DNA from 2 places in the Pseudoalteromonas sp. T1lg10 genome. Region 1 is predicted to be linked to the other one. Evidence: predicted binding sites of a transcription regulator. Region 1 holds the regulator's gene; the other holds the start of a gene.
The links. The regulator MetJ, encoded in region 1, represses methionine synthesis genes. The targets are predictions, from matches to a motif close to TAGACGTCTAGACGTCTA.

Region 1 (15,029 bases):
CGTCCGATGCCTTGACCAGAGCCCAAGTTGCAGGCCCTGAACCGAGTGTGCCTTTCATCGACAGGTTATCTAAAGGATAACGCTCCAAAGGCTCTTTCTTACGCTGTGGATCCGGGTGTAAACAGTTTTGCACCTGGATCAACTTATCCTGAATCAGCTCAGGTTTTGGCGCCACAAACGGGCTACGTAAGTCTGATGCGCTGTAGGCAAAATGCTCAAACTGGGCAATTTCAGGAATTGGCTCCACCTTGGGCTGCGTACTGGCTTTTACTCGGTTGATAAACTCTCTTTGCTCGGTCGTGTCATCAAAACACCCACTCACTAACAGTGTTAACGAGGCGACTGCGAGGAGTTTTTTCATTATTCATCCCCCTCATAACGGTAAGTCTTAGCGACCACGCTAAACACTAGCTGGTCATCACCTGTAGCTTCGATGTCAAAGTCGTGCAAGCTGATAATACGTGGTAGCTGCGCTACCTTACCTACGAATTCACCAAACTCGTGGTAGCTTCCTTCAACCTCAATCTTGATGGGTAGCTCGGTGTAGAATTCTTTTTTAATCTCCGGCAACCAACCAATTTTAACAAAGGTCAGGCCGCTGGTTGTACCTACATAAGAAAGGTCATCCAGTAATCCAGGAGTTTCATTCGAAGTCGGCAGCTTTTTCAATAGCTGGGAGAATTTCTCTTCCATCTCTTGCATCTGCTGTTTGTAAAGCTCCAAACGACTGGCTTTGGAATACTTCACTCGGTAGCTGTCGCGCAATTCAACTTCTTTCTTTTGCACGCTTTCATAGCCACCAATTTTTTCTTCCACCAGTAGTTTATAGCTAAAGAACAAGACTAAACCGGCGGCTAATAGACAGACCAAACCCTTTACCAAGGCTGGCCATTCGCCTATGTTATCGAGCTCCAGCTCACCCCACTCGATATCACTAAAGGCTTTAAAACCTGAACTCATTGTTGCACCTCGCCAATCTCACCGAAGGACTTCACACTGAATTGCATATTGAAATCACTCAACAAACGAGCTTCTTCTTCCCCGGCAACAATGCCTCGTAGGGATGCTCTTTCTAGTAGGTATGAGCCTTCAACTTGACGAATCATGGTTGATAAGCGGTTATTAGACTCACTCTTACCCGATATCTGAATTGCATCACCGCGACGTTCTAAGGTCGTAAAGTAAACGCCGGAAGGAACGATTTTCGCCACTTCATCCATAATGCGGGTACCTAGGTTACGGTTACTCTGTAGCTCTTCAATCAGGCGCATACGCTGTTGCAAGCTTTCTTTTTTCTTATCCAGCTCACGAATTTCGGCGATACGCTGATCCAGCACTTGAATTTCCCGTACTAAAAAGTTGTTACGCACATTCTGACCATCGATCATGGCGCCGTAGACTTGGCTAAGCGCAAACATGGAAGCAAAGGCAATCACAATCACCGCCACCAAGATGGTGACGAAATTTTGCTGCGCTTCCTTTCGTGCGGCTTCACGCCAAGGCAATAAATTTATATGTGGCATGCTGAGAAGCTCCTCAATGCAAGACCCGTGGCGACGGCGAATTGGGCCTTATGCTTGTTGATCAGCTCCTGATCAACGCGCGAACCAATTTCCATATGGGCAAAGGGGTCAACAACAACGGTATGAATACCCAATTCATCGACAAGCAATCTATCCAGGCCATCGATCATGGTCGTACCGCCAGACAAGACAATGTAATCCACTTGTTCTTTACCACTGGTGGTCAAAAACATTTGCACCGCGCGACGAACCTGCTGCAACAAAGAAGTTTGGAACGGAGCCAATACCTCAAAGGTGTAGTTAGGCGGTAAGTCGCCCGTGCATTTAGCACGTTCGGCTTCATCAAAGTTTTTGTTGTAGTAGGAGACTATGGTGTTGGTGTATTGCTCACCACCAAATACCTGGTCACGGGTATAGATGGTCTCACCTTTTTGCACCACGCTGACCAAGGTCATCATCGCACCGATATCCACCAAAGCCACCACCTTGTCTTTGGCATCTTCTGGTAATGCCCCGTAGGCCACATCCAGACTCCTGCTCAAAGCATAGGTTTCCACATCAACCACCTTGGGTGTGAAACCACCGGCCTCAACCGCTCCGGAACGCGCTTCCACGCTTTCCGTACGCGCTGCCGATAGCAACACATTGACCTTTGACGGGTCGGCTTCGTTGATGTCGAGCTTTTCGAAATCAATGCTGACCTCATCCAGGGGATAAGGGATTAAGCTATCCGCCTCGATTTCGATCTGCGATTCCAGTTCAGCATCACTTAATGACACGTCCATAAAGATCACCTTGGTAATCACCGTCTGACCAGACACAGCAACAACGGCATGACTGACAGACTTTGGAATGCGTCTTCTGAGTTTTGCGATTACGCGGCCAATCGCCTCAATATCTTGTATGTTACGTTCGGCCATAGCCCCTTTAGGCATAGGTTCGATCGCAACAGCATCGAGACGATAACCCTGATCCTGCTGTGTTAATAACACTGCTTTAACAGAGTGTGAGCCGATGTCGATGCCCACCATGGCGGGCACTGACTTTTTGAGAAGTCGATTTAACATAAGAGCAACGTGAAACCTTTTTTTATAATTATAATAGACTTATAAATTATTGATGAAAAAATTTTATTCACTTTCTAATCAAGATATACTAGCAACCTCTGCGCTCAATTGGGAGTCCAAATAGGGAATTATCCGTGAAAATATTCAAAAAATTTTTACAAATCCTTTGCATATGTGGCCTCCTGGGCTGTATTACTCTGGTTGCTTTATACCTTTACGTGAAGCCTGACATCCCCAGCGTAGCGGTATTAAAAGATGTAAAGTTACAAACACCAATGCAAGTTTTTACGCGGGATGGCAAACTGATCAACCAGTTTGGTGAGAAGCGGCGAATCCCTGTAAAAATCAACGACGTCCCGGAACCACTCCGAAAAGCATTCCTGGCTACCGAAGATAATCGTTTTTATGAACACTACGGTATCGACCCTATAGGTATAGTACGTAGTGCTTTAGTACTAATATCCACCGGCGAAAAGCGCCAGGGAGCCAGTACTATTACAATGCAATTGGCTCGAAACTTCTTTTTAACTCGCGAAAAAGCATATATTCGAAAAGTTAAAGAAATATTTATCGCCATTCACATTGAACAATTATTAAGCAAAGATGAAATTTTCGAGCTTTATCTTAATAAAATAGAATTAGGAAACCGCGCTTTTGGTATTGGTGCGGCAGCCCAAGTTTATTATGGTAAGTCGCTCGATGAATTAACTCTAGCACAAATGGCGATGATTGCAGGTTTACCTAAAGCACCTTCGGCATTAAACCCAATTCGTAATCCAGAACGAGCAAAAGCACGCCGTAATGTGGTCCTCTCACGCATGTTGGATGAAGGTTATATCAGCACTTCTGAATATCAGGAAGCAACAAGTGCTCCGATCACTGCCACCTTCCATGGTGCCGAGATAGAACTCTATGCGCCTTATATTTCCGAAATGGCCCGTGCAGAGCTGGTTGCCATGTACGGCACCGAGCAGGCTTATAATTCCGGCATCAAGGTATATACCTCGGTAGAATCGACCATGCAGGCGGCGGCACAAACCGCGTTAAGGGATAACCTTTATGCCTATGATATGCGACACGGTTATCGCGGCCCTGTTGCTTACCTGTGGCAAAGTGACAGTGAAGAAGCTGTTGCCGAACAAGAGTTAGTGCAATACCTAAAAGGGGTGAATACACAGGCCGATCTTCATGCTGGTGTCGTCATGTCTGTTGAAGAGCAGGCTATAACGGTACTGAACAAAGACAGTGAACGCCTCACCATAGATTGGGAAGGTCTGAAATGGGCACGTACCTATATCACTCAGTCACGCCAGAGCTTTGCCCCTAAGACCGCCGCCGATATCTTGAACCCTGGGGCGCAAATTTGGTATCGCTTCGATAAAAATGACCAGCCTTTACTGGCACAAATTCCCGATGCGTCCAGCGCCTTGGTATCTATCGACCCTAAAGATGGCCGCATCAAAGCCATAGTTGGCGGCTACAGTTTTGAACAAAGCCAGTACAACCGCGCCGTACAGGCCAAGCGTCAGGTCGGTTCAAATATCAAACCCTTTATTTATTCCGCGGCACTGGAGCATGGCTATTCACTGGCAACCATAATCAATGATGCGCCAATCAACCATTGGGATAAAAGTCAGGGGGTTGCCTGGCGTCCAAAAAACAGCCCGGAAAAATATGTAGGCCCAATTCGCGTACGTCGCGCCCTGGCTCAATCTAAAAACGTGGTCTCGGTACGTCTGATCCGCGGTGTAGGTGTCGACACCACAGCCGATCACCTGCTTAAATTCGGCTTTAAGGACGAAGATATTCCACATAATGAAACCCTGGCCCTGGGTAGCGCCTCGTTAACACCGCTGGAATTAGCACGTGGTATGAGCGCCTTCGCCAATGGCGGTCACTTGGTGGAACCCTACTTTATTAGCTCCATAGTCACCAGCGAAGATGAAGTGCTTTATCAGGCCCAGCCTTTGCTTGCCTGTAGCAATGAACAAAGACGCAAAAATGAAGTGTTGGCCGAGTTTGCCGAGCTTGAAAAATTGATCGCTGAGGAAACCAACACAGATACACAATTAGCAATCGACCCGCAAATCGATGAACTAGAGCAACAGCAAGAGCAAACCATGCCTAGCTGTGCGCCACGGGTGATCTCAGAGCAGAATGCCTTTTTGATTGCCGATGCCATGAATAGCGCCATTTGGGGTGGCGGCAGTTGGCAGCATGGCACCGGCTGGAACGGCACGGGTTGGCGTGCCACCGATTTAAAACGTCGTGATTTATCAGGTAAAACCGGTACCACCAACAACTCGGTAGATACCTGGTTTAGCGGCTTCAATGCCAATGTTATGACCACAATTTGGGTTGGCTTCGATAACCCGGGTAACCCATTAGGGCGAACCAGCTACAACAATAATCTCGACCGCGGTCAGATTTTTGGTGCCGAGTCCGGCGCCAAGACTTCACAACCGGGCTGGATCGACTTTATGCGTGTGGCCCTAGAAGATCAGCCCTATGCGGCGATTGAGCCACCCGAAGGCTTAGAGTCGGTACGTATCGACTTAAAGACCGGACTGCTGAGCCATAACAATGATCATACCAGCCGCTTCGAGTACTTTATTAAAGGCACGGCACCGACCCGTTACGCGGAAAAGGCTCCGCCCGTGCTATTTGAAACTCAAACATCAGGCGATAAACCCCTGCCCTCTGAGGATGAATTGTTCTAACCCAAAAATAAAAAAGCCAGCAAATGCTGGCTTTTTTATTTCTCAACCTGAGTTGGCGTTAGCTTAACTTACTAGCAAGCCAATATAGATCTGAGTGTACTCCCGCGGCGGTCACTTCCTTGCCTGCTCCCGGCCCTTGAATAACCAAGGCATTATCCTGGTACCAGTTGCTGTTAACGACAAAGATATTGTCACCTGGCTGCAAACCCGCCAAAGGATTGCTTGTCGGCACTGCCACCAGTCCTACCTTGACCTCGACTTTCCCCTGTTCAATACGCAAATCGGCGTTGTAGCGCAGAACCTTCTGCTCCGCTGCCGCTTGCTGCGCCCGCGTCGCCACAAATTCATCGAGCACATCTAAGTTAGTCTGACACTCCTGCCAACTGCCAGCGGCCAGCTGAGTTGGCATTAAGGCGCTAAGCTCAATATCATCCAGTTCCAGCTCTAAGCCCAGTTCACGGGCGAGTATCAATAGCTTACGCTGTACATCGCGGCCTGATAAGTCTTCACGAGGATCCGGCTCGGTAAAGCCAAGCTCCTGCGCCTTAAGCAAGAGCTGAGAAAAAGACTCGCTGCCATCATATTGGCTGCACAGCCAGGACAAGGTGCCGGAAAAAACGCCCTGTACTCGGGTCACCCGGTCGCCACTATTTTGCAGATCAGCCAGGGCAAAGTTAATGGGTAATCCCGCGCCAACGCTAGTGTTATAACGCCACTGCAAATTACGCTGAGCCAGATCCTGCTTCAAACTCTGATACCAGGAAAAGGGAGCGGTACCGGCATATTTATTGGCGCTGATCAAATGGCAATCGGCCTTGGCAAATTGCGGATAAAGCTGACTAAAGGCCTCACTGGCGGTGATATCGATCACCACCTTATGTTCATAGTCTAGCTGCGCCAGACGCGATAACAGTTCATCCTTAGTATAGGGCTGAGCACCTTGCTCCCAGGCTGTTTGCCATTGCTCGGTATCTAGACCGCAAGGGTCAAAAAGCAGGGTTTCACTGCGCACTAAGGCCACCACCCTGACATCAATATGCTGACGTAAGCGCGCCAATTGCTGGGCAAATTGCGCCACGAATACCTCACCAACATTACCCAAACCTGCCACCACCACGGCCAACTGCCGCTGAGCGCCAAGCAAACGCTGATGTAAATAGCTCAAGCTATCGGCACCGATTTCTTCATCGGTTAACTGTAAGCAGTAACCTTCACCCACATGCGTAAAACGGCCATTTAGATTAAGCTCTCTCAAACCCTGCTCTACCTGCTGCTGGCATTTTTCCAGCTCTCGCTGCGGTGCAACCAGGGCGAAGCCGTTAACATTGGACTCCAGCAATTGGGCACGCTCACCAAAGTGATGCAATAACTCGGCACTGTGCTGCTGCGGTACCACCAGATGCCACACACCTTTCACATCACAGTCGATAAGGCTGATCTGTAGTTGACGCCGTAGCAGCTCCAGCTCACCCTGCTCTAAGTGATCAAGCTTAATAACGTCTTGCTGCGCCAAGGTGGTAATAAAGTGCTTATGCTTACACCCCCCCTCGCGCACCACTTCGGTACCTAGGGCATCGCTATCATAAGAGCTGCGCACCGCCAGTTTGATATTGGTGCCATGCAGGGGAGACAAGGTCTTGGCATGTAAAACCGGGTTACCCAGCGCCGCCAATAATTGCGCTTGGGCGCGGCAGATTTTATGGTACTTCTGCGCGCTTGCAACCTTTCTCGGGTCGGTGCTAAACACCCCTTGAGTATCCGTCCAGATACAGACCTCATCGACATCCATATAACGGGCAAATAAAGTGGCACTGTAATCACTGCCATTGCGTCCCAAGGTCACCGTCTGACCTCTTTGATCGGCGGCAATAAAGCCGGTGATCACATTAATCTTATCCGCGCCAATAAGGCGCTGACATTGTTGCTCATTCACACGATGCAACAACTGCCCTTGTTGAGCGCAGAGTAGTTGGCGTGCATCTAACGCCTGTGCCTCTGCGCCGAGTTGCTGCAAATAGCTGGATAACAAACGCGCCGACCAGAGTTCACCATGAGCCAGCAGCGCTGCCTCTTGCAAGTTTCCTTGCTCAAATCCTAGCCATACATGCGTTAATTCTTGTTCCAGCTGAGTTAACACCTGAGCTTTGCGCTCGCCGCTTAACAGCTCCTGGATCAGCTCCTGCTGGTGATTGCGCAACAGGCTTATCACATCCATACCGCTATGCTGATCTTGCTGCTCGAATGTCTGCCAGAGCTTAACCAGGGTGTCCGTGGTTTTACCGGCGGCAGACACCACCACTATGTCACCGACCTGACTATGAGCGAGAACAATATTAGCAACCGCATGATAACGCGCCGCACGGCTTAGGCTAGAGCCACCAAATTTATGTACTACCTTGGCCATTTTATCTGCTCCAGCCTAGCTCTGATGAAGTTGTGCAAAAGCACGTTCAAGGTCGGCGATCAAATCTTCCTGATCTTCAATGCCCACAGAAATACGAATAAGGGTGTCACCCACGCCCGCCGCTAAGCGTGCTTCCTTGTCCATGCCCGCATGAGTCATGGTCGCCGGATGACAAATTAGGCTTTCAACACCACCCAAGGACTCGGCCAGGGTAAATTGCTGCACTGAGGTAAGGAACTTGGCGCTGTCTTTTAGTTCGCCTTTGATATCAAAGCTCACCATGCCGCCAAAACCACTTTGCTGCGCTTTAGCTAATTGGTGCTGTGGGTGACTTGCCAAACCAGGATAGTAAACCTTTTCTACCTCAGGGTGTTGCTGCAGGTATTCGGCGATAGCCTGGGCGTTTTCCTCATGCTGACGCAAACGCACTTTCAGAGTACGTAACCCGCGCAGAATCAGGTAACTGTCAAAAGGCGCACCGGTAATACCAATATTATTGGCCCACCAGGCCAGCTCTTCGCCAAGCTCAGGAGTTTTACAAACCACAGCGCCACCGACCACATCCGAGTGGCCGTTGATATACTTGGTTGTTGAATGCACCACGATATCGCAGCCCAGCGCCAATGGGTTTTGCAGCGCAGGTGACAAGAAGGTGTTATCCGCTGCCACCAAAGCACCCACTTGAGCTGCGGCCGCGCATACGGCCTTAATATCGGTCAGGCGCAATATTGGGTTACTAGGGGTTTCAATCCATACCAATTTAGGTTTGGCATCGATAAGCTGCTGATAACACTCGGCAGTGGTGAAGTCCACCACCTTCACTTTTAATAAACCGCGCTTGGCCAAGGAGGTAAATAATCGGTAGCTGCCGCCATAACAATCATGGGGGATCACAAGGGTATCTGCGGGCGTCAGCAACTGTGTTACCAGGTGCACCGCCGCCATGCCGGTAGCGGTAATGATGCCACGGGCGCCGCCTTCAAGCTCGGCCAAAGCCTCTGCGAGAATATCGCGATTGGGATTACCGCTGCGGCCATAGTCGTACTGACGTTTGGTATCAAAATCGGCAAAAGAATAGGTAGTGGATAAATAAATTGGGGGCACAACTGCACCATGATGTTGGTCGGCTTCAATGCCGTGGCGCACCGCTATGGTTTGTTTACTTAACTTAGGCATAGTGCCTCCAATCAGAAATGGATGTTTAGACGTCCAAAAGGTTAAAATATCCAAATATAGAAGTCAAAACATTTATACGTCTAAATAGCTATATGAGGAATATTTGACTATCCTTTCCAACACGATAGAATTTCGCCCTTATTGATGCCTAAGTGACCAAAGAACAAGACGCAAATTATGGCCAAGTGGAATGGTGAGTATATTCACCCTTATGCGGAACACGGTAAGAAAGCCCAACAGGTAAAAAAAATTACCGTTTCAATCCCGCTCAACGTTTTAAAAGTATTAACAGATGAACGCACTCGACGCCAGGTGAACAACCTGCGTCATGCCACCAACAGTGAATTGCTCTGCGAAGCATTTTTACATGCTTTTACCGGACAACCGCTGCCTGGCGATGAAGACTTACGTAAGGATAATCCGGAGAAGGTGCCGCAAGAAGTGCGTAAGATCATGGCGGAAATGGGCTTAGAGATCCCAGAGATCGGTGATGATTGATTTTCCAAACACATAAAAAAAGCCCCAAGCAAAACTTGGGGCTTTTTTTTGGCGACAAGGAAATTACTTATCGCTCATATAATCCTCTGGCAGCTCGATTTGCGCTACACCAGTTGCCACTGCGGCTTCGGCTACCGCCTTAGCAACGCGAGGCAATAAACGCGGATCCATTGGCTTAGGAATAATGTACTGCGGGCCAAACTCCAGCTCGGTCACACCCGATGCGGTCAATACCTCTTGTGGTACCGGCTCTTTAGCTATGCTACGAATAGCTTCAACAGCGGCAATCTTCATTTCATCGTTAATAGCCGTGGCGCGCACATCCAGGGCGCCGCGGAAGATAAACGGGAAGCACAGAACGTTATTTACCTGGTTTGGATAATCAGAGCGACCGGTTGCCATGATCAAATCTTGACGGGCAGCGTGCGCCACTTCTGGCTTAATTTCAGGATCTGGGTTTGAACAGGCAAATACAACTGGCTTGTCGGCCATCAGCTTTAACTCGTCCGCAGAAAGTAGATCTGGACCAGATACACCCACGAATACATCGGCATCGGCGATCACGTCTTGCAGAGTGCGTTTATCCGTGTTGTTTGCGAACATTTGCTTATATTCGTTCAGGTCGTCACGACGAGTGTGGATCACACCTTTACGGTCAAGCATATAGATGTGCTCGCGCTGGGCGCCACATTTAATCAACAGCTCCATACAGGCCACAGCCGCTGCACCAGCACCTAAACAAACGATCAAGGCATCGTTGATATCTTTACCCTGAATCTCAAGAGCATTAAGCATGCCCGCCGCAGTTACAATGGCGGTACCATGTTGGTCATCGTGGAATACAGGTATATTACAACGCTCGATCAGCGCTTTTTCAATTTCAAAACACTCAGGAGCTTTGATATCTTCAAGGTTAATACCGCCAAAGGTATCGGCAATATTTTCAACCGTGTTGATAAAGTCTTCCGTGGTGCGGTGTTTAACTTCGATATCGATTGAATCAAGGCCGGCAAAGCGCTTGAACAATAAGGCTTTACCTTCCATTACAGGTTTTGATGCCAACGGACCTAAATTACCCAAGCCTAAAATTGCCGTGCCGTTAGAAATAACCGCAACCATATTGCCTTTAGCAGTGTATTTATAGGCATTGTTGGCATCGGCGGCAATTTCGCGCACCGGCTCAGCTACACCTGGGCTGTAAGCCAAAGCTAGGTCATTGACCGTTTCCGCACTTTTTGTCAGCTCAACGCTGATTTTGCCTGGAACGGGATAAGCGTGATAATCAAGAGCTTGTTGACGAAAGTCTGACATGAAAAAGTATCCTGCTAGAAATATTGGTGAGAGTTCAGGTATCAGGCAACAATACTGCTTTTCCGGCTATATTCCAAGTAATATCAGGTCTATCCTGTTACGCGAAATTAAGCGGTTTTAGCATCATTATCCCGGTTAATTATTTTAATTTCCCCTAGCATGAGCGATATTCCCATGCCTTTTTTGGGTCAAAAAAAGCAATAAAAACTGCGTTAATCATAATTAAAGATATAAAAAATGCAATTTATATAACGATAGCGAATAAAAACACAAAAAATGCAACGGTTTAACTGGATTTACCCACACATCTGCATGTTCATGCTTTTTAGATGCATTATCGCTGCTTTTCATTAATACCTTTACAAAGAATAAATGCAAAATGGCTTATATCAATACTGGGAATGGACCAGAGTAATTGTGTTAATCAAGCGATCAGAGAGCAAACAGGATAGGATACCAATTCACTTACTTCTAGCGGGCTAAATATCATGCTCACGGCGTTGGAATTTTTCTATGTAGAAGACAGAATTGGTATTGGATAGCTGCCGTAAAAAGTAAGAGGCACAAAAAAAGCACCCTAGGGTGCTTTTTTCTAATAAGCAATGAATTACTTCTTGCTGCTAAGCGCACCGAAACGCTTATTGAAGCGGTCAACACGACCACCTGTGTCAAGAATCTTCTGCTTACCAGTGTAGAAAGGGTGACACTCTGAACATACGTCAAGGTGAATGTCTTTACACAAAGTTGAACGAGTTTCGAACTTGTTGCCACAAGAGCACGTTGCATTGATTGCTTCGTACTTAGGGTGGATACCTTCTTTCATGGGGATTACCTCTAAATAGGCCGTATCGCTCTCCAAACCCGAAGTTCGGCACCATACGCGTTAGTTTCAATGTGCCAAGACCAATAATATTCGCTCAGCACCCTTAAGGCCGCGTATTTTATTGAACTCCTGTTTAATGTTCAAGCATTAATTGCCGCTATTCACCTTGCCATGAATTTAGTACATTAACAGCATGTCTGATGCTGTGAGTTCACCCTTGTCGTCTTTACCAAGCGCCCTACAAACCGACCTATTGCCAACTCAGGAAGAATGCTATGTGGAAGTGGCAATCAAGGTGCCTCTGCACCGCAGTTTTGACTACCTGGTCGACCCCAAGCTGGCGGCAAGCCTTGAACCCGGTATGCGGGTTTCTGTGCCCTTTGCTAACCGCCAGGTGACAGCCTTGGTTTTGGCTCGTAAGGCCAGAACTGAACTACCCAAAGACAAGGTTAAGGCGGTGCTTGAGGTGCTTGATAGCGCCCCTATTATCGACGCCACTCATTTACAATTGCTGAAGTTTACCGCCCGTTATTATCACTATCCCCTGGGTGAGACTATTTTTACCGCTCTTCCTAAGGCGCTGCGCCAGGGCGACGACATAGATAAAACCAGCATTAACTATATTCAGCTTACCGAAAAGGGCCGCGCCTTACCCACCCTAAGGGCGAAAAAACAACAGTCGCTGATGTCGCAGTTAGCACAGTCCGGTAAATCGCCGGTAACCGAGGTAAAAGCCCTGGGCTTTACCAAAGCCACTATCGATGCCCTAGTTAGTAAAGACCTGGCCGAGATAAGCATCGAATTTTCCAGTCATTGGCGGGACAATGAAATAAAGGTAGCAAGCAAGCCACGACTTAACGCCGAGCAAGCGGTGGCCTGCAGCGCCATCAATCAAAGCTCGGGCTTTACCAGCTTTTTACTCGAGGGCGTCACCGGCAGCGGAAAAACCGAAGTCTACCTGCAATGCCTGGAAGAAGTGATAAAACAGGGGAAACAAGCGCTGGTACTGGTGCCGGAAATCGGCCTGACGCCGCAAACGGTTAACCGTTTTCGCCGCCGCTTCCCCGACACCCCGATTATGCTCTGGCACTCGGCGCTGACCGATAATGAGCGCCTGCAAACCTGGCGCTTTTGCCAAAAAGGCAGCTGCGCCATAGTCATAGGTACCCGCTCGGCCATTTTTATGCCGTTTTTATCCTTGGGCATGATCATAGTCGATGAGGAGCACGACGCCTCATTCAAACAACAAGACAGCCTGCGTTACCATGCCCGCGATCTGAGCGCCTATCGCGCCCAACAACATAATATTCCGCTGGTTTTAGGCAGTGCCACACCGGCGTTGGAAACCCTTCACCGGGCAATTGAGGGCAAATACCATTTGTTGTCATTAACCCAGCGCGCCCAAACCAGCAGCGATAACCACTTTGAGCTTATCGATATCAAGGGCCAATATCTACAGGCGGGTTTAAGCCATGCCAGCCTGGCCTATATGCAAAAAGAGCTAAGCCGCCAAAAGCAGGTCATGGTGTTTCTAAACCGCCGCGGCTTTTCACCTTCGCTTATCTGTCACGAATGTGGCTGGCTTAGCGACTGCCCCCGTTGCAGCACCAGCGCCACCTATCATAAATCCATGCGCCGACTGGTCTGCCACCACTGTGGCGAACAAACGGCGCCACCAATGCAATGCCCGGACTGCGGCAGCACACAGATACACCCGGTAGGCCTGGGCACGGAGCAACTGGAAGAAGCCTTAACGACCCAGTTCCCTGACATTGCCATCAGCCGCATAGACAGGGACTCAACCCGTAAGAAAGGCAGTTTGGAAGAAGAGCTCGAACGTATCAACCAAGGCGGCGCCCGTATTTTAGTGGGCACGCAAATGCTCGCCAAGGGTCACCACTTTGCCGATGTCAGCCTGGTGATTATTCTCGATGTCGATGCCGGACTGCATTCCTGCGATTTTCGCGCCACCGAACATCTGGCACAGTTGCTTACCCAAGTGGCCGGGCGTGCGGGTCGAAGCGGTGAGCCGGGCACAGTCTTATTGCAAACCCACTTTCCCGAGCATCCGCTATTGCAGGATCTGGTTAATAACGGTTATCAACATTTTGCCCGCTACGCCCTGCAGGAACGACAGGAAACTGAGCTGCCACCTTACAGTCATTTGGCCTTATTACGCGCCGAAGCCCACGATTTATCGCTAGTACTTCGTTTTTTAACGGATTTAGTTCCCGCAACCCGCATCCCTAAGATACAATTATTGGGACCGATCCCCGCCCCCATGGAGCGCGTAGCTGGTAAATTTAGATACCAGCTGCATATTCAGGGTGCCGATCGAGGCGCATTACACGCCTTTGTGGCGCAACTTATCGATTACCTAGGTTCGCATAAGCTGGCACAAAAGGTGCGCTGGAACTTAGACATTGACCCTATAGATATGATGTAAAGAGAAGCAACACACAGGTATGGCTCAACACGACTACATAAATCGCAAAAGACCCCAGCGCGGTGCTAAGAAAAAAGCACCGCCGAAAAGGAAGCTGCCTATCTTGCTAATTATCGCCGCCATTATTTTATTCGCGGGCTTTGGTTATGGCCTGTGGTATATCAAGAATAATGCCGACCCACAAGCCGTGGAACAGGTAAAGCAACCGCCCAAGCAAGAGCCGAAAGCCGTTATAAACAAACCGGAAACACCGGAGTTTATCAATGAGATAAAGCAGGCCGAGATAGAGGTTGAGGTCAAAGAAGTTGAGCAAAAAGGCCCTTACGTTATGCAGTGCGGCTCATTTAGAACCTATGCTCAGGCGGAAACCTTAAAAGCGAAAATTGCCTTCACCGGCTTGGTCGCCGAAATCCGTCATACCGAAGGCACTAACGGTGTCTGGTATAAAGTACGCTTAGGCCCATACGCCACCAAGCGCGGTGCCGAGAGTGATAAAAACAAACTAAAACGCCAAGCCAAAATCATGGGCTGTGGCATCTGGCTGTGGCAATAAGTCTCAGCCCCCAGCAAAAACACAGCCAATCTGCGGGGTTTTCGCCTTATACCAATTCTGTTTAGTATGTGAGCAGATATAGCGCTGGATAAATGATGTGATAACAAGGCGGAATTTTTCTTATGTAGTTATGCGTACATAGAAAAATTCCAACGCCGTGAGCATGATATTTAGCCCGCTAGAATGCTTAGCTATTTAAGTGAATTGGTATTATACCTTGAAATCCCCGAACCTCGCCCATACTTCCTCGCTATTAGACTCAGCAAAGCCCAGTTTGATTTGGGGCAAAGGATTCACATGACTACGATAGTTTCTGTACGCCGCGAAGGCAAAGTCGTTATTGGCGGCGACGGCCAGGTTTCCCTTGGCAACACGGTAATGAAGGGTAACGCCCGCAAGGTACGCCGCTTGTTTAACGGCAAGGTGATCGCCGGTTTTGCCGGTGGCACAGCAGACGCCTTCACCCTGTTTGAGCGTTTTGAAGCCAAGCTGGAAATGTATCAGGGAA
Region 2 (15,029 bases), 150 kb from region 1:
AGATGATTGTAACAGAGTTTTATCATGGCGGTTTTTTTGCCATTATAAGAAGTGCGAGTGATAATTTAATTAAACCGCAGCGCTTAGTGCCTACCAGGGAAGTTTTCCGGGTAAGGCCTGTGGCAAAAACTAAGGACCTATTTGTGTATCTAGATTACTTTGGCTTAACCGAAAAACCCTTTTCCATCGCCCCGAACCCCGAGTACCTTTATCTCAGTGAACGCCATAATGAAGCCTTGGCACACCTGACGCATGGGTTGGGTGAGTCCGGCGGCTTTGTGTTGCTAACCGGCGAGGTGGGCACCGGCAAAACCACGGTAACCCGGTGCATGCTTGAGCAGGTACCAGATTCGACCCAGGTGGCCTTTATTCTTAATCCCACCTTGTCCGAGTTGGAATTGTTGGCGAGTATCTGCGATGAGCTGGAGATCGAGTATGATCACCAAAACGCCACCTTGAAGACGCTGACCGACCGCATTAAGGGGCGTTTGCTAAGCAACCATGTTAATGGTCGTCATACCATGCTGATCATCGATGAGGCACAGCATTTGGCGCCTCAGGTATTGGAACAGCTGCGTTTACTTACCAACTTAGAAACCAACCATAAAAAGCTGTTGCAGATTATTTTGGTTGGCCAGCCGGAATTGCAGGCCTTACTGCGTCGCAATGAGCTGCGCCAGCTTGCACAGCGTATTACCGCCCGCTATCACCTGTTGCCACTGACGCTGGCCCAGGTCGATGCGTACGTTAAGCACCGCTTAAAAATTGCCGGTGGCAGGCAGATCCTCTTTGATCGTGCTGCGGTAAAGCAAATTCACCAACTGACTGGCGGTATCCCGCGATTGATTAACCTCTTATGCGAACGCGCCTTACTCGGTGCCTATTCGGCCCAGGTTAATCAGGTCAGCAAAAAATTAGTGACTCAGGCGGCCAAAGAAGCCTTGCCGGAAACCTTACCGAGTCAAAAAAATAACGGCACAGAGAGCCGAGGCAAACGTTTTGTTTTTACCCTGGGCGGGGTTATGATGCTGTTCGCCGTGGGCATTGGCTTATCTTACTTTATTTAGGGCTCTACTATGTCGCTGTTATTAGACGCATTAAAACAATCACAAAATCAATCGAGTGCCCTAGAATCTGAGCCCGATACATCGCAGCAAGAGGCGTTAGACTTTTATCGCCGCCTAAGCTGGGGCCTAGTCGCCCTGGTGGTGATTGCCGTGGTTCTGGTGGTGGGCTATTTCGCCGGTAAATGGTGGCAGGATAATAGCAATGAATTGTTAGTACAGGCCAAGGCCCAGATGCAAGCGCAGATGCAAGCACAGGAGCAGCAGTCTACCAAGGTAAACGTGACCGCCACCCAAACTGCTTCACCGGCTCAGGTGAATGCCGAGCTGGCTACAAATCAAGCACAGCCAGTTAATAATCCGCAGAATCAAGTGACAGGCCAGCAGGTTGGTCAATCCGTAGCGCAGGGGCTACCTCAGGGGCAGGTTAACTTGAATGCCCTTCAGGTGCCGGTGCAATTTGCCCAGCCTTATCAACAAATGGTGCCCGTTTATGTGATGGGACAAATGCCCCAGGCCTATGGCCCTGGCACCTATATGCAATGGGTTCCCGCTTATGGTAATCCTATGATGGCCAATGCTGGCCAATATCCGCAAACCTTTAATCCTGGGGCGCAGCCGGTTGATAGCAGTCAATATAAGGTGGTGGGTAAGCCAATGGAGCAGGGCAACAATGCTTATCAGCAACCTCAGCAGGGTTACTCTTCGACACCCAGTTATAACGATGCTGAGTTACAAGGAGTTTCCAGCGACTTAAAACGTGCCTTTGCCGATGCCGTAGCCGCTACCGCAGGCATGCAGAATGATGATTCCGTCACTACCGCATCGCGCAGCAGCGCCATGGTAGAGCCCATCGAATTATTGCCGGAGGCGATTCAGAGCCGCATTCCATCCTTGGTCTATCAAGCCCATATTTATGCCACCGCGCAGGATAGACGTTGGATTAAACTCAATGGTTATGAGCTGTATGAGGGTGACAATGTGGGTCGCATACGGGTTGTGGAGATCACCCCGGAGCAGACAATTTTAAGCATTGATAACTATGAGTTTTCCCTTGAGGCAATGCAAGACTGGCCTTAATAAGAGGCATAGGTTTATCGGCGTTTAGACGTTGAGAGAGTAATAAAAAAGGCGCCAATTGGCGCCTTTTTCAGTAGCTTACGACTTATTCTTCGTCTTCTACCAGGGTCATCAATGAGGTGTTACCACCGGATGCCGTGGTATCGATACTGATGGTCTTTTCCGTCAATAGACGGTTGATCAGGGTATCGTAGTACTCGGCACTGATCACCGGCAGGATAGCACCCTTACGGTTTGCTAACTGCTGTGCGAAGTAGCCCAAGCGAGACGAGCGTGCAGCAACAACCGCACCGGCAAGGTGAGAGTGTGCCAAAATAGCTTGTAGCTGGTTCGGCTTAGCCACCTGTAATACGCCCTCGGCTACACCGGTCGCGATGAACTTATCGCGGAACGCCAGAGCTTCTTCATAGAATAGCTCAGAGGCAACTGTGATAACCGTGTTACCCGCTGCCAGCGCAGTGATAATCGAAATCGCCCAGAAGTTGAACGAGGTACTCTTATCTGCGTAACAAACCACACAGCCGCGCGGCTCAAGATACAGGATGTTTGATTCACCCGTTGGCCCAGGCAATACCTTAGGACGCTTCATACGCTTTTCAATGCGGTTAAGCTGAGTACGCGCATCGCTCAGAGTTTTTGCCAGGTCATCGGCTAGTTCGTCGATGATCTCAACCGTAGCCACTTTCGCCAATAGCTGACGAAGTGCCGATACACGGTCATTCAGCGCCGTTGCACGCCAGATCTTCTCATCGCGCATTGAGGCACTCATCAGTGCTTCTACCTTTTCAGCAGCACCCGAGTAGTGGTGTTGATCCGCTTCATCCGCTGGTAAGTTGGTCATCTGCACGTTCTCTGGAGAGGCTTTCTCTTTAACCAGGCGAAGTAGGTAGTTAGGACCACCTGCTTTAGGACCGGTACCAGAAAGACCACGACCACCGAACGGCTGCACACCAACGATAGCACCGATCATATTACGGTTAACGTAGACGTTACCGGCACGAGATTGACGGGCAACGTACTCGCAACGCTCTTCAATACGTGAGTGAACACCCATAGTCAGGCCGTAACCCGTGTTATTGATTTGATCAATCACGTTATCAAGTTCACCCGCTTTAAAGCGAACGATATGCACGATAGGACCAAATACTTCGCGCTTAAGCACAGACAAGTCTTTGATTTCATACAGGCGCGGTGCAAAGAAGAAGGCACCATTTTCGCTGTTGTCAGGGATATCACATTGATAATGTAAGGTGCCATTGCCTTTTAGGTATTCAACGTGAGCGGTCAGCGCTTTCAGTGCTTTTTCGTCGATTACCGGACCTATATCCGTAGACAAGTAAGCCGGATCGCCAATGTGAAGCTCGGCCATAGCACCTTTAAGCATCTCGATAATGCCGTCGGCTACGTCGTCTTGTAGGAACAATACGCGCAGTGCAGAACAGCGTTGACCGGCACTTTGGAAGCCAGACTTAACCACATCGTCTACTACCTGCTCAGGCAGAGCGGTAGAGTCCACGATCATACAGTTCTGACCACCGGTTTCAGCGATAAGCGGAACCTGGATGTCGTTACGAGCGGCCAGAGTTTGTGAAATAAGCGTACCTGTTTCCGTTGAACCGGTGAACATCACTGCTTGAATGCGCTCATCAGGCACTATGTGCTTACCTACTTCGCTACCGCGAGCGATAACCGGCTGCACCACGTGCTCAGGCAGACCTACATATTGCATTAGCTCGATGGCGCGTAATGCGATAAGACTGGTTTGCTCTGCTGGCTTGGCGATGACCGTGTTACCGGTCACAATGGCAGCTACAACCTGACCTAGGAAGATGGCAAGTGGGAAGTTCCACGGGCTGATGCACAGTACTACACCGCGGGCTTCAAAACGCTCGTCCTGTGATAACTCTTCCGCACGTGCGGCATAGTAACGACAGAAATCCACCGCTTCACGTACTTCATCGATACCATCTTGAGTGATCTTACCGGCTTCTTTAATACAAAGAGCCACTAGTTCGTCATTATGACGCTCTAGGATATCTGCGATGCGACGTAATAGATCCGCACGCTCTTTAACAGGCGTTGCCGACCAAGAGGTAAAGGCATTTTCTGCGTTTGCCAGCAGGGTTTGCATCTCATCGCCTGTGTGTAGGCGGTGCTGACCGATAATCTCTTTGTGGTTCGCAGGGTTGCGTACCGCCAGGTTACCTTCAGCAACTTGCTCTTCCGAGATAAGGTGCTCGGCAAACCAGGCATCCATATTGGCTTTTAGTGGGGTGATCACATTGATGTCGGTTAAGTCCATACCCTTTGAGTTTGGACGCTCGTCACCATAAAGCTCAATCGGTAGCTTAATTTGCTTGTTGTACTTGTTACGCAGACCTTGCAGGGTTTCTACCGGATCCGGCAGTAACTCTTCAACAGGCTTAGTGGTATCAACGATGGCGTTAACAAACGATGAGTTAGCACCGTTTTCAAGCAGGCGACGTACCAAGTAAGCAAGCAGGTCTTCGTGTTGACCAACAGGCGCATACACACGACACTGAATCTTTTCTTGAGTTACAACCTGATCGAACAGTGACTCACCCATGCCGTGCAGACGCTGGAATTCAAAGCCCTGGTTGTCACCCTTGGCCACTTCCAGAATGGTTGCAGCCGTGTAGGCATTGTGCGTTGCAAACTGTGGGTAAATCGCATCGCGTGCATCCATTAATTTAATGGCACAGGCTTTGTAAGATACGTCTGTGGTCGCTTTACGAGTAAATACCGGGAAGTGGCTTAAACCATCTTGCTGTGTGGTTTTGATTTCGGTATCCCAGTAGGCACCTTTAACCAAACGCACCATTAGCTTGCGGCCAACGCGGCGAGCCAGGTTGGTTAGCCATTCAATAACGAAAATTGCACGTTTTTGGTAAGCCTGAACCGCCAGACCAAAACCTTGCCAGTCGCCAAGCTCGGCGTCGCTGAATACGGCTTCGATAATGTCTAGTGAGATATCAAGACGGTCTGCTTCTTCGGCATCAACGGTCAGGCCGATGTCGTATTGCTTGGCAAGTAGTGCCAGGTCTTTTAGCTTAGGTACAATCTCTTCCATGACGCGGTCACGGTGAGTGAACTCATAGCGCGGGTGGATAGCCGAAAGTTTTACCGAGATACCAGGGCTTTTCACCGGGCCACGGCCATTGGCCGCTTTACCTATGGCATGAATCGCCATAACGTAGCTGTTGTAGTAACGCTCAGCATCACGCATGGTGCGTGCGCCTTCACCTAGCATGTCGTAAGAGTAAACGTAACCCTTGCTTTCAGCTTCTGCAGCACGCTCAATCGCTTCGTCAATGGTTTGACCCATAACGAACTGCTTACCCATGATCTTCATGGCGAAGTTTACAGACTTACGAATAACCGGCTCACCCAGGCGACCTACGGTACGTTTTAGCAGGCCGAACTGGTCTTCTTTATTCTTGTCACTGTAGTTAACCATTTTACCGGTTACTAATAGGCCCCAAGAAGATGCATTTACAAACAGTGAGTCACTTGCACCTAAGTGTGAGCTCCAGTCGCCCTTGGCTAGTTTGTCGCGAATAAGTTGTTCTTGTGTTGCTTTATCTGGCACGCGCAGTAGCGCTTCGGCCAAACACATTAACACCACGCCTTCTTCACTGGACAGAGAGAATTCGTTTAATAGCGCGTCAACACCGCTTTGACCATCTTGGTCTTTACGGATATTCAATACCATTTGACGGGCGCGCTCCCAAGCGCGGCTTCGTGCCGTAACACCTACTTCAGCCAATGGAAGAATGTGATCAATTACTTCATTTTCGTCAATGCGATAGAAGTCACGGATCTTCTGGCGGATGGGGCATTCTGTAATCAAATTGCCTTCAAATAACATAAGCAACCCTCAAAATAACGGAGTCTAAACATAGCAACTGTACCCAACACCATAAGGTGGGATGGTGGGGCCTCGGTTACGACAATTACTACATTGTAGGTTCTAACTGCGAGAGTGTAGATTTTTACCTACGTGGATATTCAGTATGTGGTTAAGATTGTGCTCTTAATGACTACACATTCGCGGGCATTCTAAAGAAAATACCGCAGAATATGCTGGTTTAATTTTGGCAATTACGATAATTTACAGGGTATATTTGTAGCTTGCCCGTATAAAATTCTGTTATGTCTCTAATAGCCAAGTCTCGTGTCCTAGATAGGATCGATTTAGCCATCCTTGATGAGCTGCAAAAAAATGGTCGCATCTCCAATGTAAACCTGGCTAAACAGGTAAACCTGAGTCCAAGCCCATGCTTGGACAGGGTTAAACGCCTTGAAGCTGAGGGTTTTATCGAAGGCTATTTTGCTAAGCTCAGTGAGCAGAAGCTCAACCAGAGCCTCTTGGCCCATGTACAGGTGTCACTGGTCACTTCTAACACCTCTGTGTTTAAAACATTTAAAGAGCACATAGTTAAAACCCCGCAAGTGGTGGAGTGCGATATGGTGGCCGGGGGCTATGATTACCTGCTCAAGGTGCGTGTAAGTGATATGAACGAGTACCGTCAGGTGCTTGGTGATCTGGTCGATATACCCGGGGTGGGCACGCACCATACCTATATGGTGATTGAAAAGGTGAAAGAAGATACCGGTCTGCGTATCGACTTATAACAGCTTCCCTTTGCTACAAAAAAGAGCGCCTAGGCGCTCTTTTTTTGGTAACTCATGTAAAAGTGAGTTTACGCCCAACCATCGTAGCGCTTTCGGCGCGACAGAAAGATGGTCAAAATAATACCTAAGAATAAACCGATAAAGGCAATGGCACCGCCATAGGTCAGTAACTGGCGCTTTTCTTTTGCCCGCAGATTCTGCTGTTTGGTTTGAATGGCATCGCGTTCGGCAATGGCTTGATCAAGCTGGGCCTGCAACTGCTCGGTTTGTGTGCTCAAATCGCTGTTCATGCTTTGCAGCTGTGGCACCTGTGCCTGCACATCACGTAGTTTTTGCTGGGTGCTGGCCAGCTCTTCCGCAAGGTTCTCGTGTTTAACCTTGAGGCTCTGCTCCTGATTAATAAACTTGCTTTCTACCCAGCCTTGGCGTTCTTTGTCGTCAACAACCTCAAAAAAGCCGTTATTTTCAGTGCCGGTAACCAGCTTGATTTCGGTGCCAGCGTTTACTGAGCCGATAATGCGGTAGTTTTTACCTGCCCCCGAGTGCATGAAAATATAGAGATCATCACTGATATAAGCGGTGCTGGGGGCGGCAATGGCCATTTTGGTGATTAGTGCGCTGGAAATAAAAAGCAGCGCAACACACAGGTGTTTTAGCATGCAACTAAACCTTGTTTACGTAAATAAGATGTTGATTGGGGCATATTATTGGCTGGCGTGGCGAATGGCAAGGCCGATTTTGTAACCCAACCCCGCGGCTAAGGGCTTAAATTACTGGGAAATGAATGCAAAAAGTTTGCATTCATTGACGGCTTTGTTTATGTTGTCTTCTTGTCAATTTCATTGGTCTTCTAGAACGTATGGACACTGAAATAGAGCTGAAATTTTTAGTTTCTGAGGCGGTCATCCCGTCGATTCCAGCACTTATCACACAGTTTGCAAAAACCGTTACCAACAAGCCTTCGCGTAATCTGCAAAATGCCTATTTTGATACTCCCAGCCGTGAATTACGGGCCCTGGATATAGGTTTGCGCACGCGCTGCAGCGATGGTCAATGCGAGCAAACCATTAAGCTTGCCGGCGAGAATGTCGGGGGGCTGCATCAGCGTCCAGAGTATAATTTGCCCATCGAAGGCAACCGCCCCGAGCTCAGTCAATTCGACGCCAGTATTTGGCCGCACGGGGTGCAGGTTGAAGCCATTGCCGACAATTTATATCCACTGTTTAGCACTAACTTTATTCGCCGTACCTGGCTGTTAGAGACTCAAGCCGGCACCTTGATTGAAGTGGTGTTGGATAAAGGAGAGGTGGCCGCTAATGCCAGCGTTGAGACTATTTGCGAATTGGAAATCGAGCTGGTTAAAGGCGAGCGCAGCGAGCTCTTTTCCCTGGCGGAAAAGCTGATCGAAAACCTGCCGCTGCGCATGGGACTCTACTCAAAGGCGGCGCGCGGTTATCGCTTGGCCGATGACCAACCGCTGGTGGCGAGCAAGGAAATCGATATGGTTGCACTGAGCAACGCCGACTCGCAGGAGCGGGCGCTGGAGAAGTGTTTAAACCATGGCATTACCTTTGTGCAAAAGCACGAAGAGTGCTATTTCCAAAAGCCGAGCTTAAAAACCCTGAAGCGTATTACCGATGGTGTCAGCCTTATTCGTCACAGCCTGTGGTTGTTTAGCGACATCGTTGAAAAGCAGGACACAGAGCGTTTGCGCTCGGAACTGAAGTGGCTACTAAGCGAATTAAGCTGGGTGGAAACCGCCATCCAACTGAAAACCTTTACCTCGAAAAAGCACGCCTACTACAAAAAAATCAATGCGGCGCCAGAGCTGGCGCAGGTGATTGAAGATTTAAAAGCGGTTCAGCCGAGCATAGACGAAGTGCAAAAGGTCTTTACCAGCAAGCGCTATAACCTCTTGCTGCTGGATCTGACCATTTGGCTGACCGAGCGCGGCTGGCGACAGTCATGGGGGCAGTCTCAGTTCCAGGCGGCGGAGAAAAATATCCATGATATTGCTGCTCACTTGCTGGAGTTTGACTGGCATGAAATGCGCGCCTTGGTCGACAATGACTCGCAGTTGTCGAGTGATGAATACTTAAGCCTAAAACACCGTCTTGAGCGTAACTTATTGAGCGGGTGCTGTTTAGGGGCCTTGTTCGATGAAAACGCACGGATGAATTTCCGTGCTCCCTGGCTGGATATCATCCACGGCACCTTCGAACTGTTTACCCTTAATTATCTTGGCCAGTTATGTCAGGGCAAGGACAGCGAAGAGCTGGCAAAAATCCAGGCCTGGCTCGCACAGAAAACGGACAGTCTACTCGGTGCCATGGAGCAAAGTCGTGAAGCGACCCGTAATATTCAGCCTTATTGGCGCGATTAGCCTCTTTAGCGCGCAAGCATATGCCTTTGCCGCGCAAGAAAATTGGCGCACCTGGAAGCACTCGCAGCAATACCAGGTGCAGTATTATCAAACGGCGCAAGGTCACTATGCTATTAAGGCCAAGTTGTTTGTTGCTAAGGCCACTAAGGCGCAATTTATCAGCCTGTTGCACGATACCGAGCATGCGTCCGATTGGCTTGAGGGCGTTAAGCGGGTCAATCTGCTAGACAGTCCCAGCGCCAATCGCACCCTGGTTTTTACTCACCTGAATTCGCCCTGGCCGGTGGCCGACAGGGAGCTGTATACCGAGTCCTGCTATGAAGCCCTCGACGAACAAAGTTCGCGATTATTAATTCGCAGTGTTGACCCGGATAGGGATGTGGGCAAGGGAAGAGTAAGGATAAAGGAATTAGAAGCGCTGTGGGTACTAACGTCACGAACAGATGGTTTGGTGTTGGAATATCAGGTCGAGGCCGACCCCGGTGGCGCCATTCCTACCTGGCTCAGTAATAAGGTGTCGTTAAAAAGCGTGTATAAGACGCTAATGAATTTACGCCGAGTGCTGCCTAAGACCCAGGTCATGTCACCCTTGCCATTGCAAGAGGGCGATTGCTCCTCCTTTTAGACAGGCATAAAAAAAGCGCTCAATGAGCGCTTTTTTCTAAGCTATTGCAGTCTTAAAAACCTGCGTCTGCTTTTAATGCTTCTACTTTGTCTGTCGCTTCCCATGGGAATTCGTCGCGACCGAAGTGACCGTAAGCAGCGGTAGGCTGATAAATAGGACGCTCAAGGTCAAGCATCTGGATCAGGCCGTAAGGACGTAGGTCGAAGTGCTTGCGGATAAGTGCAATTAGGTGCTCTTCGTCTAGTTTACCTGTGCCGAAGGTTTCAACGCTGATAGAGGTAGGCTCGGCCACACCGATAGCGTAAGAAACTTGGATTTCACAACGATCTGCAAGACCGGCAGCAACAATGTTCTTAGCAACATAACGAGCTGCGTAGGCTGCTGAACGGTCAACCTTTGATGGATCCTTACCAGAGAAGGCACCACCACCGTGACGAGCCATACCACCGTATGTATCAACGATGATCTTACGACCAGTCAGACCACAGTCACCCATAGGGCCACCGATTACGAAACGGCCTGTTGGGTTGATAAAGAACTTAGTCGCTGAAGTGATAAGCTCAGCCGGAAGCGTTGGTTTGATGATGGTTTCCATCACGGCTTCTACTAAAGCGTCCTGTGAAATGGTGTCACAGTGCTGCGTTGATAGTACAACTGCGTCGATACCAACTGCTTTGCCATTTTCATAAGCAAAAGTTACCTGAGACTTTGCATCCGGACGAAGCCAAGGAAGCTCGCCGTTTTTACGTACGTGCGCTTGACGCTGTACCAGGCGGTGTGAATAGGTAATAGGAGCAGGCATCAATACGTCTGTTTCGTTACACGCGTAACCGAACATTAGACCCTGGTCACCGGCGCCTTGATCTTCAGGGCGAGCACGGTCAACACCTTGGTTGATGTCAGGAGACTGTTTACCAATGGTGTTTAGGATGGCACATGAATCGGCATCGAAACCCATGTCTGAGTGGGTGTAGCCAATTTCACGTACTGTTTTACGCGTAAGCTCTTCGATATCAACCCAAGCGCTGGTGGTGATCTCACCGCCAACCATAACCATGCCGGTCTTTACATAGGTTTCACAAGCGACACGGGCGTGCGGGTCTTGCTCCAAAATAGCATCTAATACCGCATCTGAAATTTGGTCAGCGATTTTATCCGGGTGTCCCTCAGATACTGACTCAGAAGTAAATAAATGTTTTGCCATTGGCTTCTTCTCACAAGTCTCGCGCTTCCCAAACTCGTCACCAACCTCTGGGCGCAGCGCAGCATAAAATAAGGCGCATATTCTAGCTAAATGATCACACCTTGCATAGCAATTTTACGCCTAGACGTCCAAAATACTTCTTTTCACTCGCCAAACTCGCCAACTGCCCGAAATCAGCTGAAGTAATTACTCTAGTTGATGAGTAATTCTAAAGTCGCTCACTTTGGCCGCAAGTTTTATTTGCAGGGGGCGTATGAATAAGTAAAAATGGGCACCTATTTTGCCTTCGCTAGCTTGAGCAAAGGCGAATCTTCCAGCGCAAATACATATAAAGGTAGGAGAATTCATGCCATCTCGCAAAGAACTCGCTAACGCCATTCGCGTCTTGTCTATGGACGCCGTTCAACAAGCTAAATCAGGTCACCCGGGTGCCCCTATGGGCATGGCCGATATCGCCGAAGTCCTTTGGCGCGACTATTTGAAGCACAACCCAACGAATCCTGATTGGGCTGATCGCGACCGATTTATCCTGTCCAATGGCCACGGTTCAATGCTGATTTATTCGCTGTTACACCTAAGCGGCTATGACCTGCCTATGGAAGAAATCAAAAACTTCCGTCAATTGCATTCAAAAACACCGGGTCACCCTGAGTATGGTTATGCGCCGGGCGTAGAAACCACTACCGGCCCACTAGGCCAAGGTATTACCAATGCCGTGGGTATGGCTATCGCCGAGAAAGCCCTGGCTGCGCAATTTAACCGCGAAGGTCACGATATCGTTGATCACTACACTTACACCTTCTTGGGTGATGGCTGCTTGATGGAAGGTATCTCTCACGAAGCCTGTTCATTGGCCGGCACTTTAGGTCTTGGTAAGTTGATCGCGTTTTGGGATGACAACGGCATTTCAATCGACGGTGAAGTAGAAGGCTGGTTCAGCGATGATACGCCTGCTCGTTTCGAAGCATACGGCTGGCACGTAGTTCGTGGCGTTGATGGTCACGACAGCGAAGCGATTCGTGCGGCCATCGAAGAAGGTCGTGCTAATGGCGACAAGCCAACCCTTATCTGTTGTAAAACCGTTATCGGTTACGGCTCACCGAATAAATCGGGCAGCCATGACTGTCACGGCGCGCCTCTAGGTGATGAAGAAATCAAAGCTGCACGTGAATTCCTGGGCTGGAGCCATGACGCTTTCGTAATTCCACAAGAGGTTTACAGCCAGTGGGATGCTAAAGAAGCGGGTCAGCAAAAAGAACAAAACTGGAAAGACAAGTTCGCTGCTTATAAAGCTGAGTTTCCTGAACTAGCGGCGGAATTTGAGCGTCGTCAAAACAATGAACTACCTGCGGATTGGGCGGAAAAATCACAAGCCTATATCGAGCAGTTACAAGCAAACCCGGATAACCCGGCAACGCGTAAAGCATCACAAAATGCCCTGAATGCCTTTGGCCCTATGCTGCCTGAGTTTATGGGTGGTTCTGCGGACCTGGCCGGCTCAAACCTAACGCTTTGGAGTGGTTCTAAAGGCTTGACCAGCGATGATGCCAACGGTAACTACATCTTCTACGGTGTGCGTGAGTTCGGTATGTCGGCGATCATGAACGGTATTGCGTTGCACAAGGGCTTTATCCCTTACGGTGCTACCTTCCTGATGTTTATGGAATATGCCCGTAACGCGGTACGTATGGCGGCGCTGATGAAAACGCCAAGCATCTTCGTTTATACCCATGACTCAATCGGTCTGGGTGAAGACGGTCCAACGCACCAGCCAGTAGAGCAAATGGCGAGCTTGCGTTATACCCCTAACCTAGTTAACTGGCGTCCTTGTGATCAGGTTGAGTCGGCCATCGCCTGGCAACAAGCTATCGAGCGTAAAGACGGTCCAACGTCACTGGTATTTACCCGTCAGGGTCTGGCGCAGCAAGCGCGTACTGCAGAGCAGTTGGCCAACGTTAAGAAAGGCGGCTATGTACTAAGCTGTGACGGCAACCCTGAAGTGATCCTGATCGCTACCGGTTCAGAAGTTCAACTGACCATGGATGCAGCCGCTGAATTACGTGCTCAAGGCAAACAGGTACGTGTGGTCTCTATGCCGTCAACGGATCTATTCGATGAGCAAGATGCGGCTTATAAAGAATCTGTACTACCGGCTGCTGTGACTCGTCGAGTTGCCGTTGAAGCTGGTATTGCCGACTTCTGGTACAAGTATGTAGGCCTTAACGGCAAGGTGATCGGCATGACTACCTTTGGTGAGTCGGCGCCGGCGGATGAGCTGTTCAAGCTGTTCGGTTTCACCGTGGACAATGTGGTAGCAGCGGCCAACAGCCAATTCTAATCGCTTGTTTAAAGACATAAGAAAAAACCGCGCATGGCGCGGTTTTTTTATGTCCTTAGAAAAACGAGCTATTGTTATTCGCTGGTCTTGGTGCTTTTAGCTTGAGCCAAACGTAAGGTGCGCTCTTGTACCAGCTGTGACAGGGGCACCAACTCAATGCCTTCCGCTTTCAGCTCATCTAGGGCACTTTGCAAAAAGGCAAAGGTTTCCGGGTAAGGGTGGGCAATGGCCACCGCATAATCATGTCGTTTGGCGATGCGCTTGAGCTGATCAAAGCGAAAACGTAGCTGTTTTTCACTGGTGATATTATCTAAAAATACATGTCGCGCTATGTTCTCGACGCCATAAAGGGTGGCAATACTTTGTGCTTTGGAGTGCGGGGTGGTTTTGCTGTCGAGAAAATACAGGTCCTGCTCCTTCAGCACTTCCATGGTCCAGTTCATCGGCATGTTTTGCTGCGTTAAGAGCGAGCCCATATGATTGTTCACCCCTTTAATATTTGGCAGGCTATTTAACGCCTCGCGTAAACGGCTTTGAAAGTCTTCCTTGGGCATATTCATGGTCAGGGCGCCGGGTCCAAGGGCTAGATCATTGAGCGATTGCATGGGCGCATGAAGCATAATTTCTTTTTGTTGCTCATTGGCTTGAGTCGCAAACCGCGCGGCATAGGGAGTGAAGGGCAAGATGGCAAACGTAAGCTGTCCAGGTATGTTTAAGGCGGACAAATCATTACGTTGATAACCAATATCGTCGATAACGATGGCCACCTGTTTTGCTTGTACCGATGGACTTGCCAGCAGACAAGCCAAGAGCACAACCACAGCAATCCATTTTAGTATGTGCACAGTAATATTTATTCTTCTGTTGATGTTATTAACCAAGGCATTAATGCTATTGGTTTTATTCGAGCCAATGTTTTGCGCACTGGCTCACTATTATTATTTTTTAATATTCTTCTAGCAGTTGCTGGGCTTTTATTAACTGCGTGTCCAATAATGCAGTCAAATTACTATTGGCGCTTTTTCCAGCCGCTAAATTGATTATAACCTCTTTATTTGATTGGGAAAGGTCTGGTTGCAAAATAGCGACATCCGGGGTGATCCCAGTTCCCTCGATAGAGATACCGGCCGGCGTATAGTATTTAGCAGTAGTCAGTTTTAAGGCGCTGCGACCATCGCCTAATGGGATAAGCGATTGCACCGAACCCTTGCCGTAAGAGCGGGTTCCCACCACCTTGGCTCTGTGGTTGTCTTTTAAGGCACCGGCTACAATTTCTGCCGCCGACGCCGAACCTTGGTTGATCAACACCACTATGGGCGCGCCTTCTAAGATATCCCCCGGCTGGGCATCAAACCTTTGATTGGCTTCGATAAAGCGTCCTCGGGTCGAGACTATGGTGCCGGTGGAGAGAAACAGGTCGGCGATATTGATGGCACTGTCGAAGGTGCCGCCCGGATTATCGCGCAAATCAATGAGCAGGCCTTTGAGTGCCGTGCCGCTTTGCTGCTGCATCTTGGTAATATGGCGGGCGACATCATGAAAACTGTGGTTATTAAAGCTGTTGATGCGCAGGTATCCGGTGCGATTGGCTTGCAGCTCGCTGTTTACGCTTTCTATATGTATGGGTTGGCGGGTGAGGTGAAAATCGAGTCGTTGTGAATGGCCTGCACGGGCAATGG

Region 2: the regulator MetJ is predicted to act here: its motif matches at 11,126-11,143, upstream of metK (methionine adenosyltransferase).

The regions. Positions count from the first base shown of each region.
Region 1 is NZ_PQBV01000004.1:70,754-85,782, reverse strand. It holds gene C2M17_RS02740 (pilus assembly protein PilP) at 1-361, opposite strand, end outside; gene C2M17_RS02735 (type 4a pilus biogenesis protein PilO) at 361-960, opposite strand; gene C2M17_RS02730 (PilN domain-containing protein) at 957-1,523, opposite strand; gene C2M17_RS02725 (pilus assembly protein PilM) at 1,511-2,590, opposite strand; gene C2M17_RS02720 (penicillin-binding protein 1A) at 2,725-5,310, shown strand; gene metL (bifunctional aspartate kinase/homoserine dehydrogenase II) at 5,369-7,714, opposite strand; gene metB (cystathionine gamma-synthase) at 7,730-8,890, opposite strand; gene metJ (met regulon transcriptional regulator MetJ) at 9,068-9,388, shown strand; gene C2M17_RS02700 (malic enzyme-like NAD(P)-binding protein) at 9,452-10,699, opposite strand; gene rpmE (50S ribosomal protein L31) at 11,307-11,522, opposite strand; gene priA (primosomal protein N') at 11,716-13,968, shown strand; gene C2M17_RS02685 (SPOR domain-containing protein) at 13,988-14,521, shown strand; gene hslV (ATP-dependent protease subunit HslV) at 14,819-15,029, shown strand, end outside.
Region 2 is NZ_PQBV01000004.1:218,233-233,261, forward strand. It holds gene C2M17_RS03380 (ExeA family protein) at 144-1,067, shown strand; gene C2M17_RS03385 (general secretion pathway protein GspB) at 1,077-2,144, shown strand; gene putA (bifunctional proline dehydrogenase/L-glutamate gamma-semialdehyde dehydrogenase PutA) at 2,230-6,033, opposite strand; gene C2M17_RS03395 (winged helix-turn-helix transcriptional regulator) at 6,318-6,800, shown strand; gene C2M17_RS03400 (TIGR04211 family SH3 domain-containing protein) at 6,869-7,459, opposite strand; gene C2M17_RS03405 (CYTH and CHAD domain-containing protein) at 7,660-9,183, shown strand; gene C2M17_RS03410 (START domain-containing protein) at 9,143-9,808, shown strand; gene metK (methionine adenosyltransferase) at 9,861-11,012, opposite strand; gene tkt (transketolase) at 11,359-13,350, shown strand; gene C2M17_RS03425 (divergent polysaccharide deacetylase family protein) at 13,425-14,195, opposite strand; gene C2M17_RS03430 (S41 family peptidase) at 14,296-15,029, opposite strand, start outside.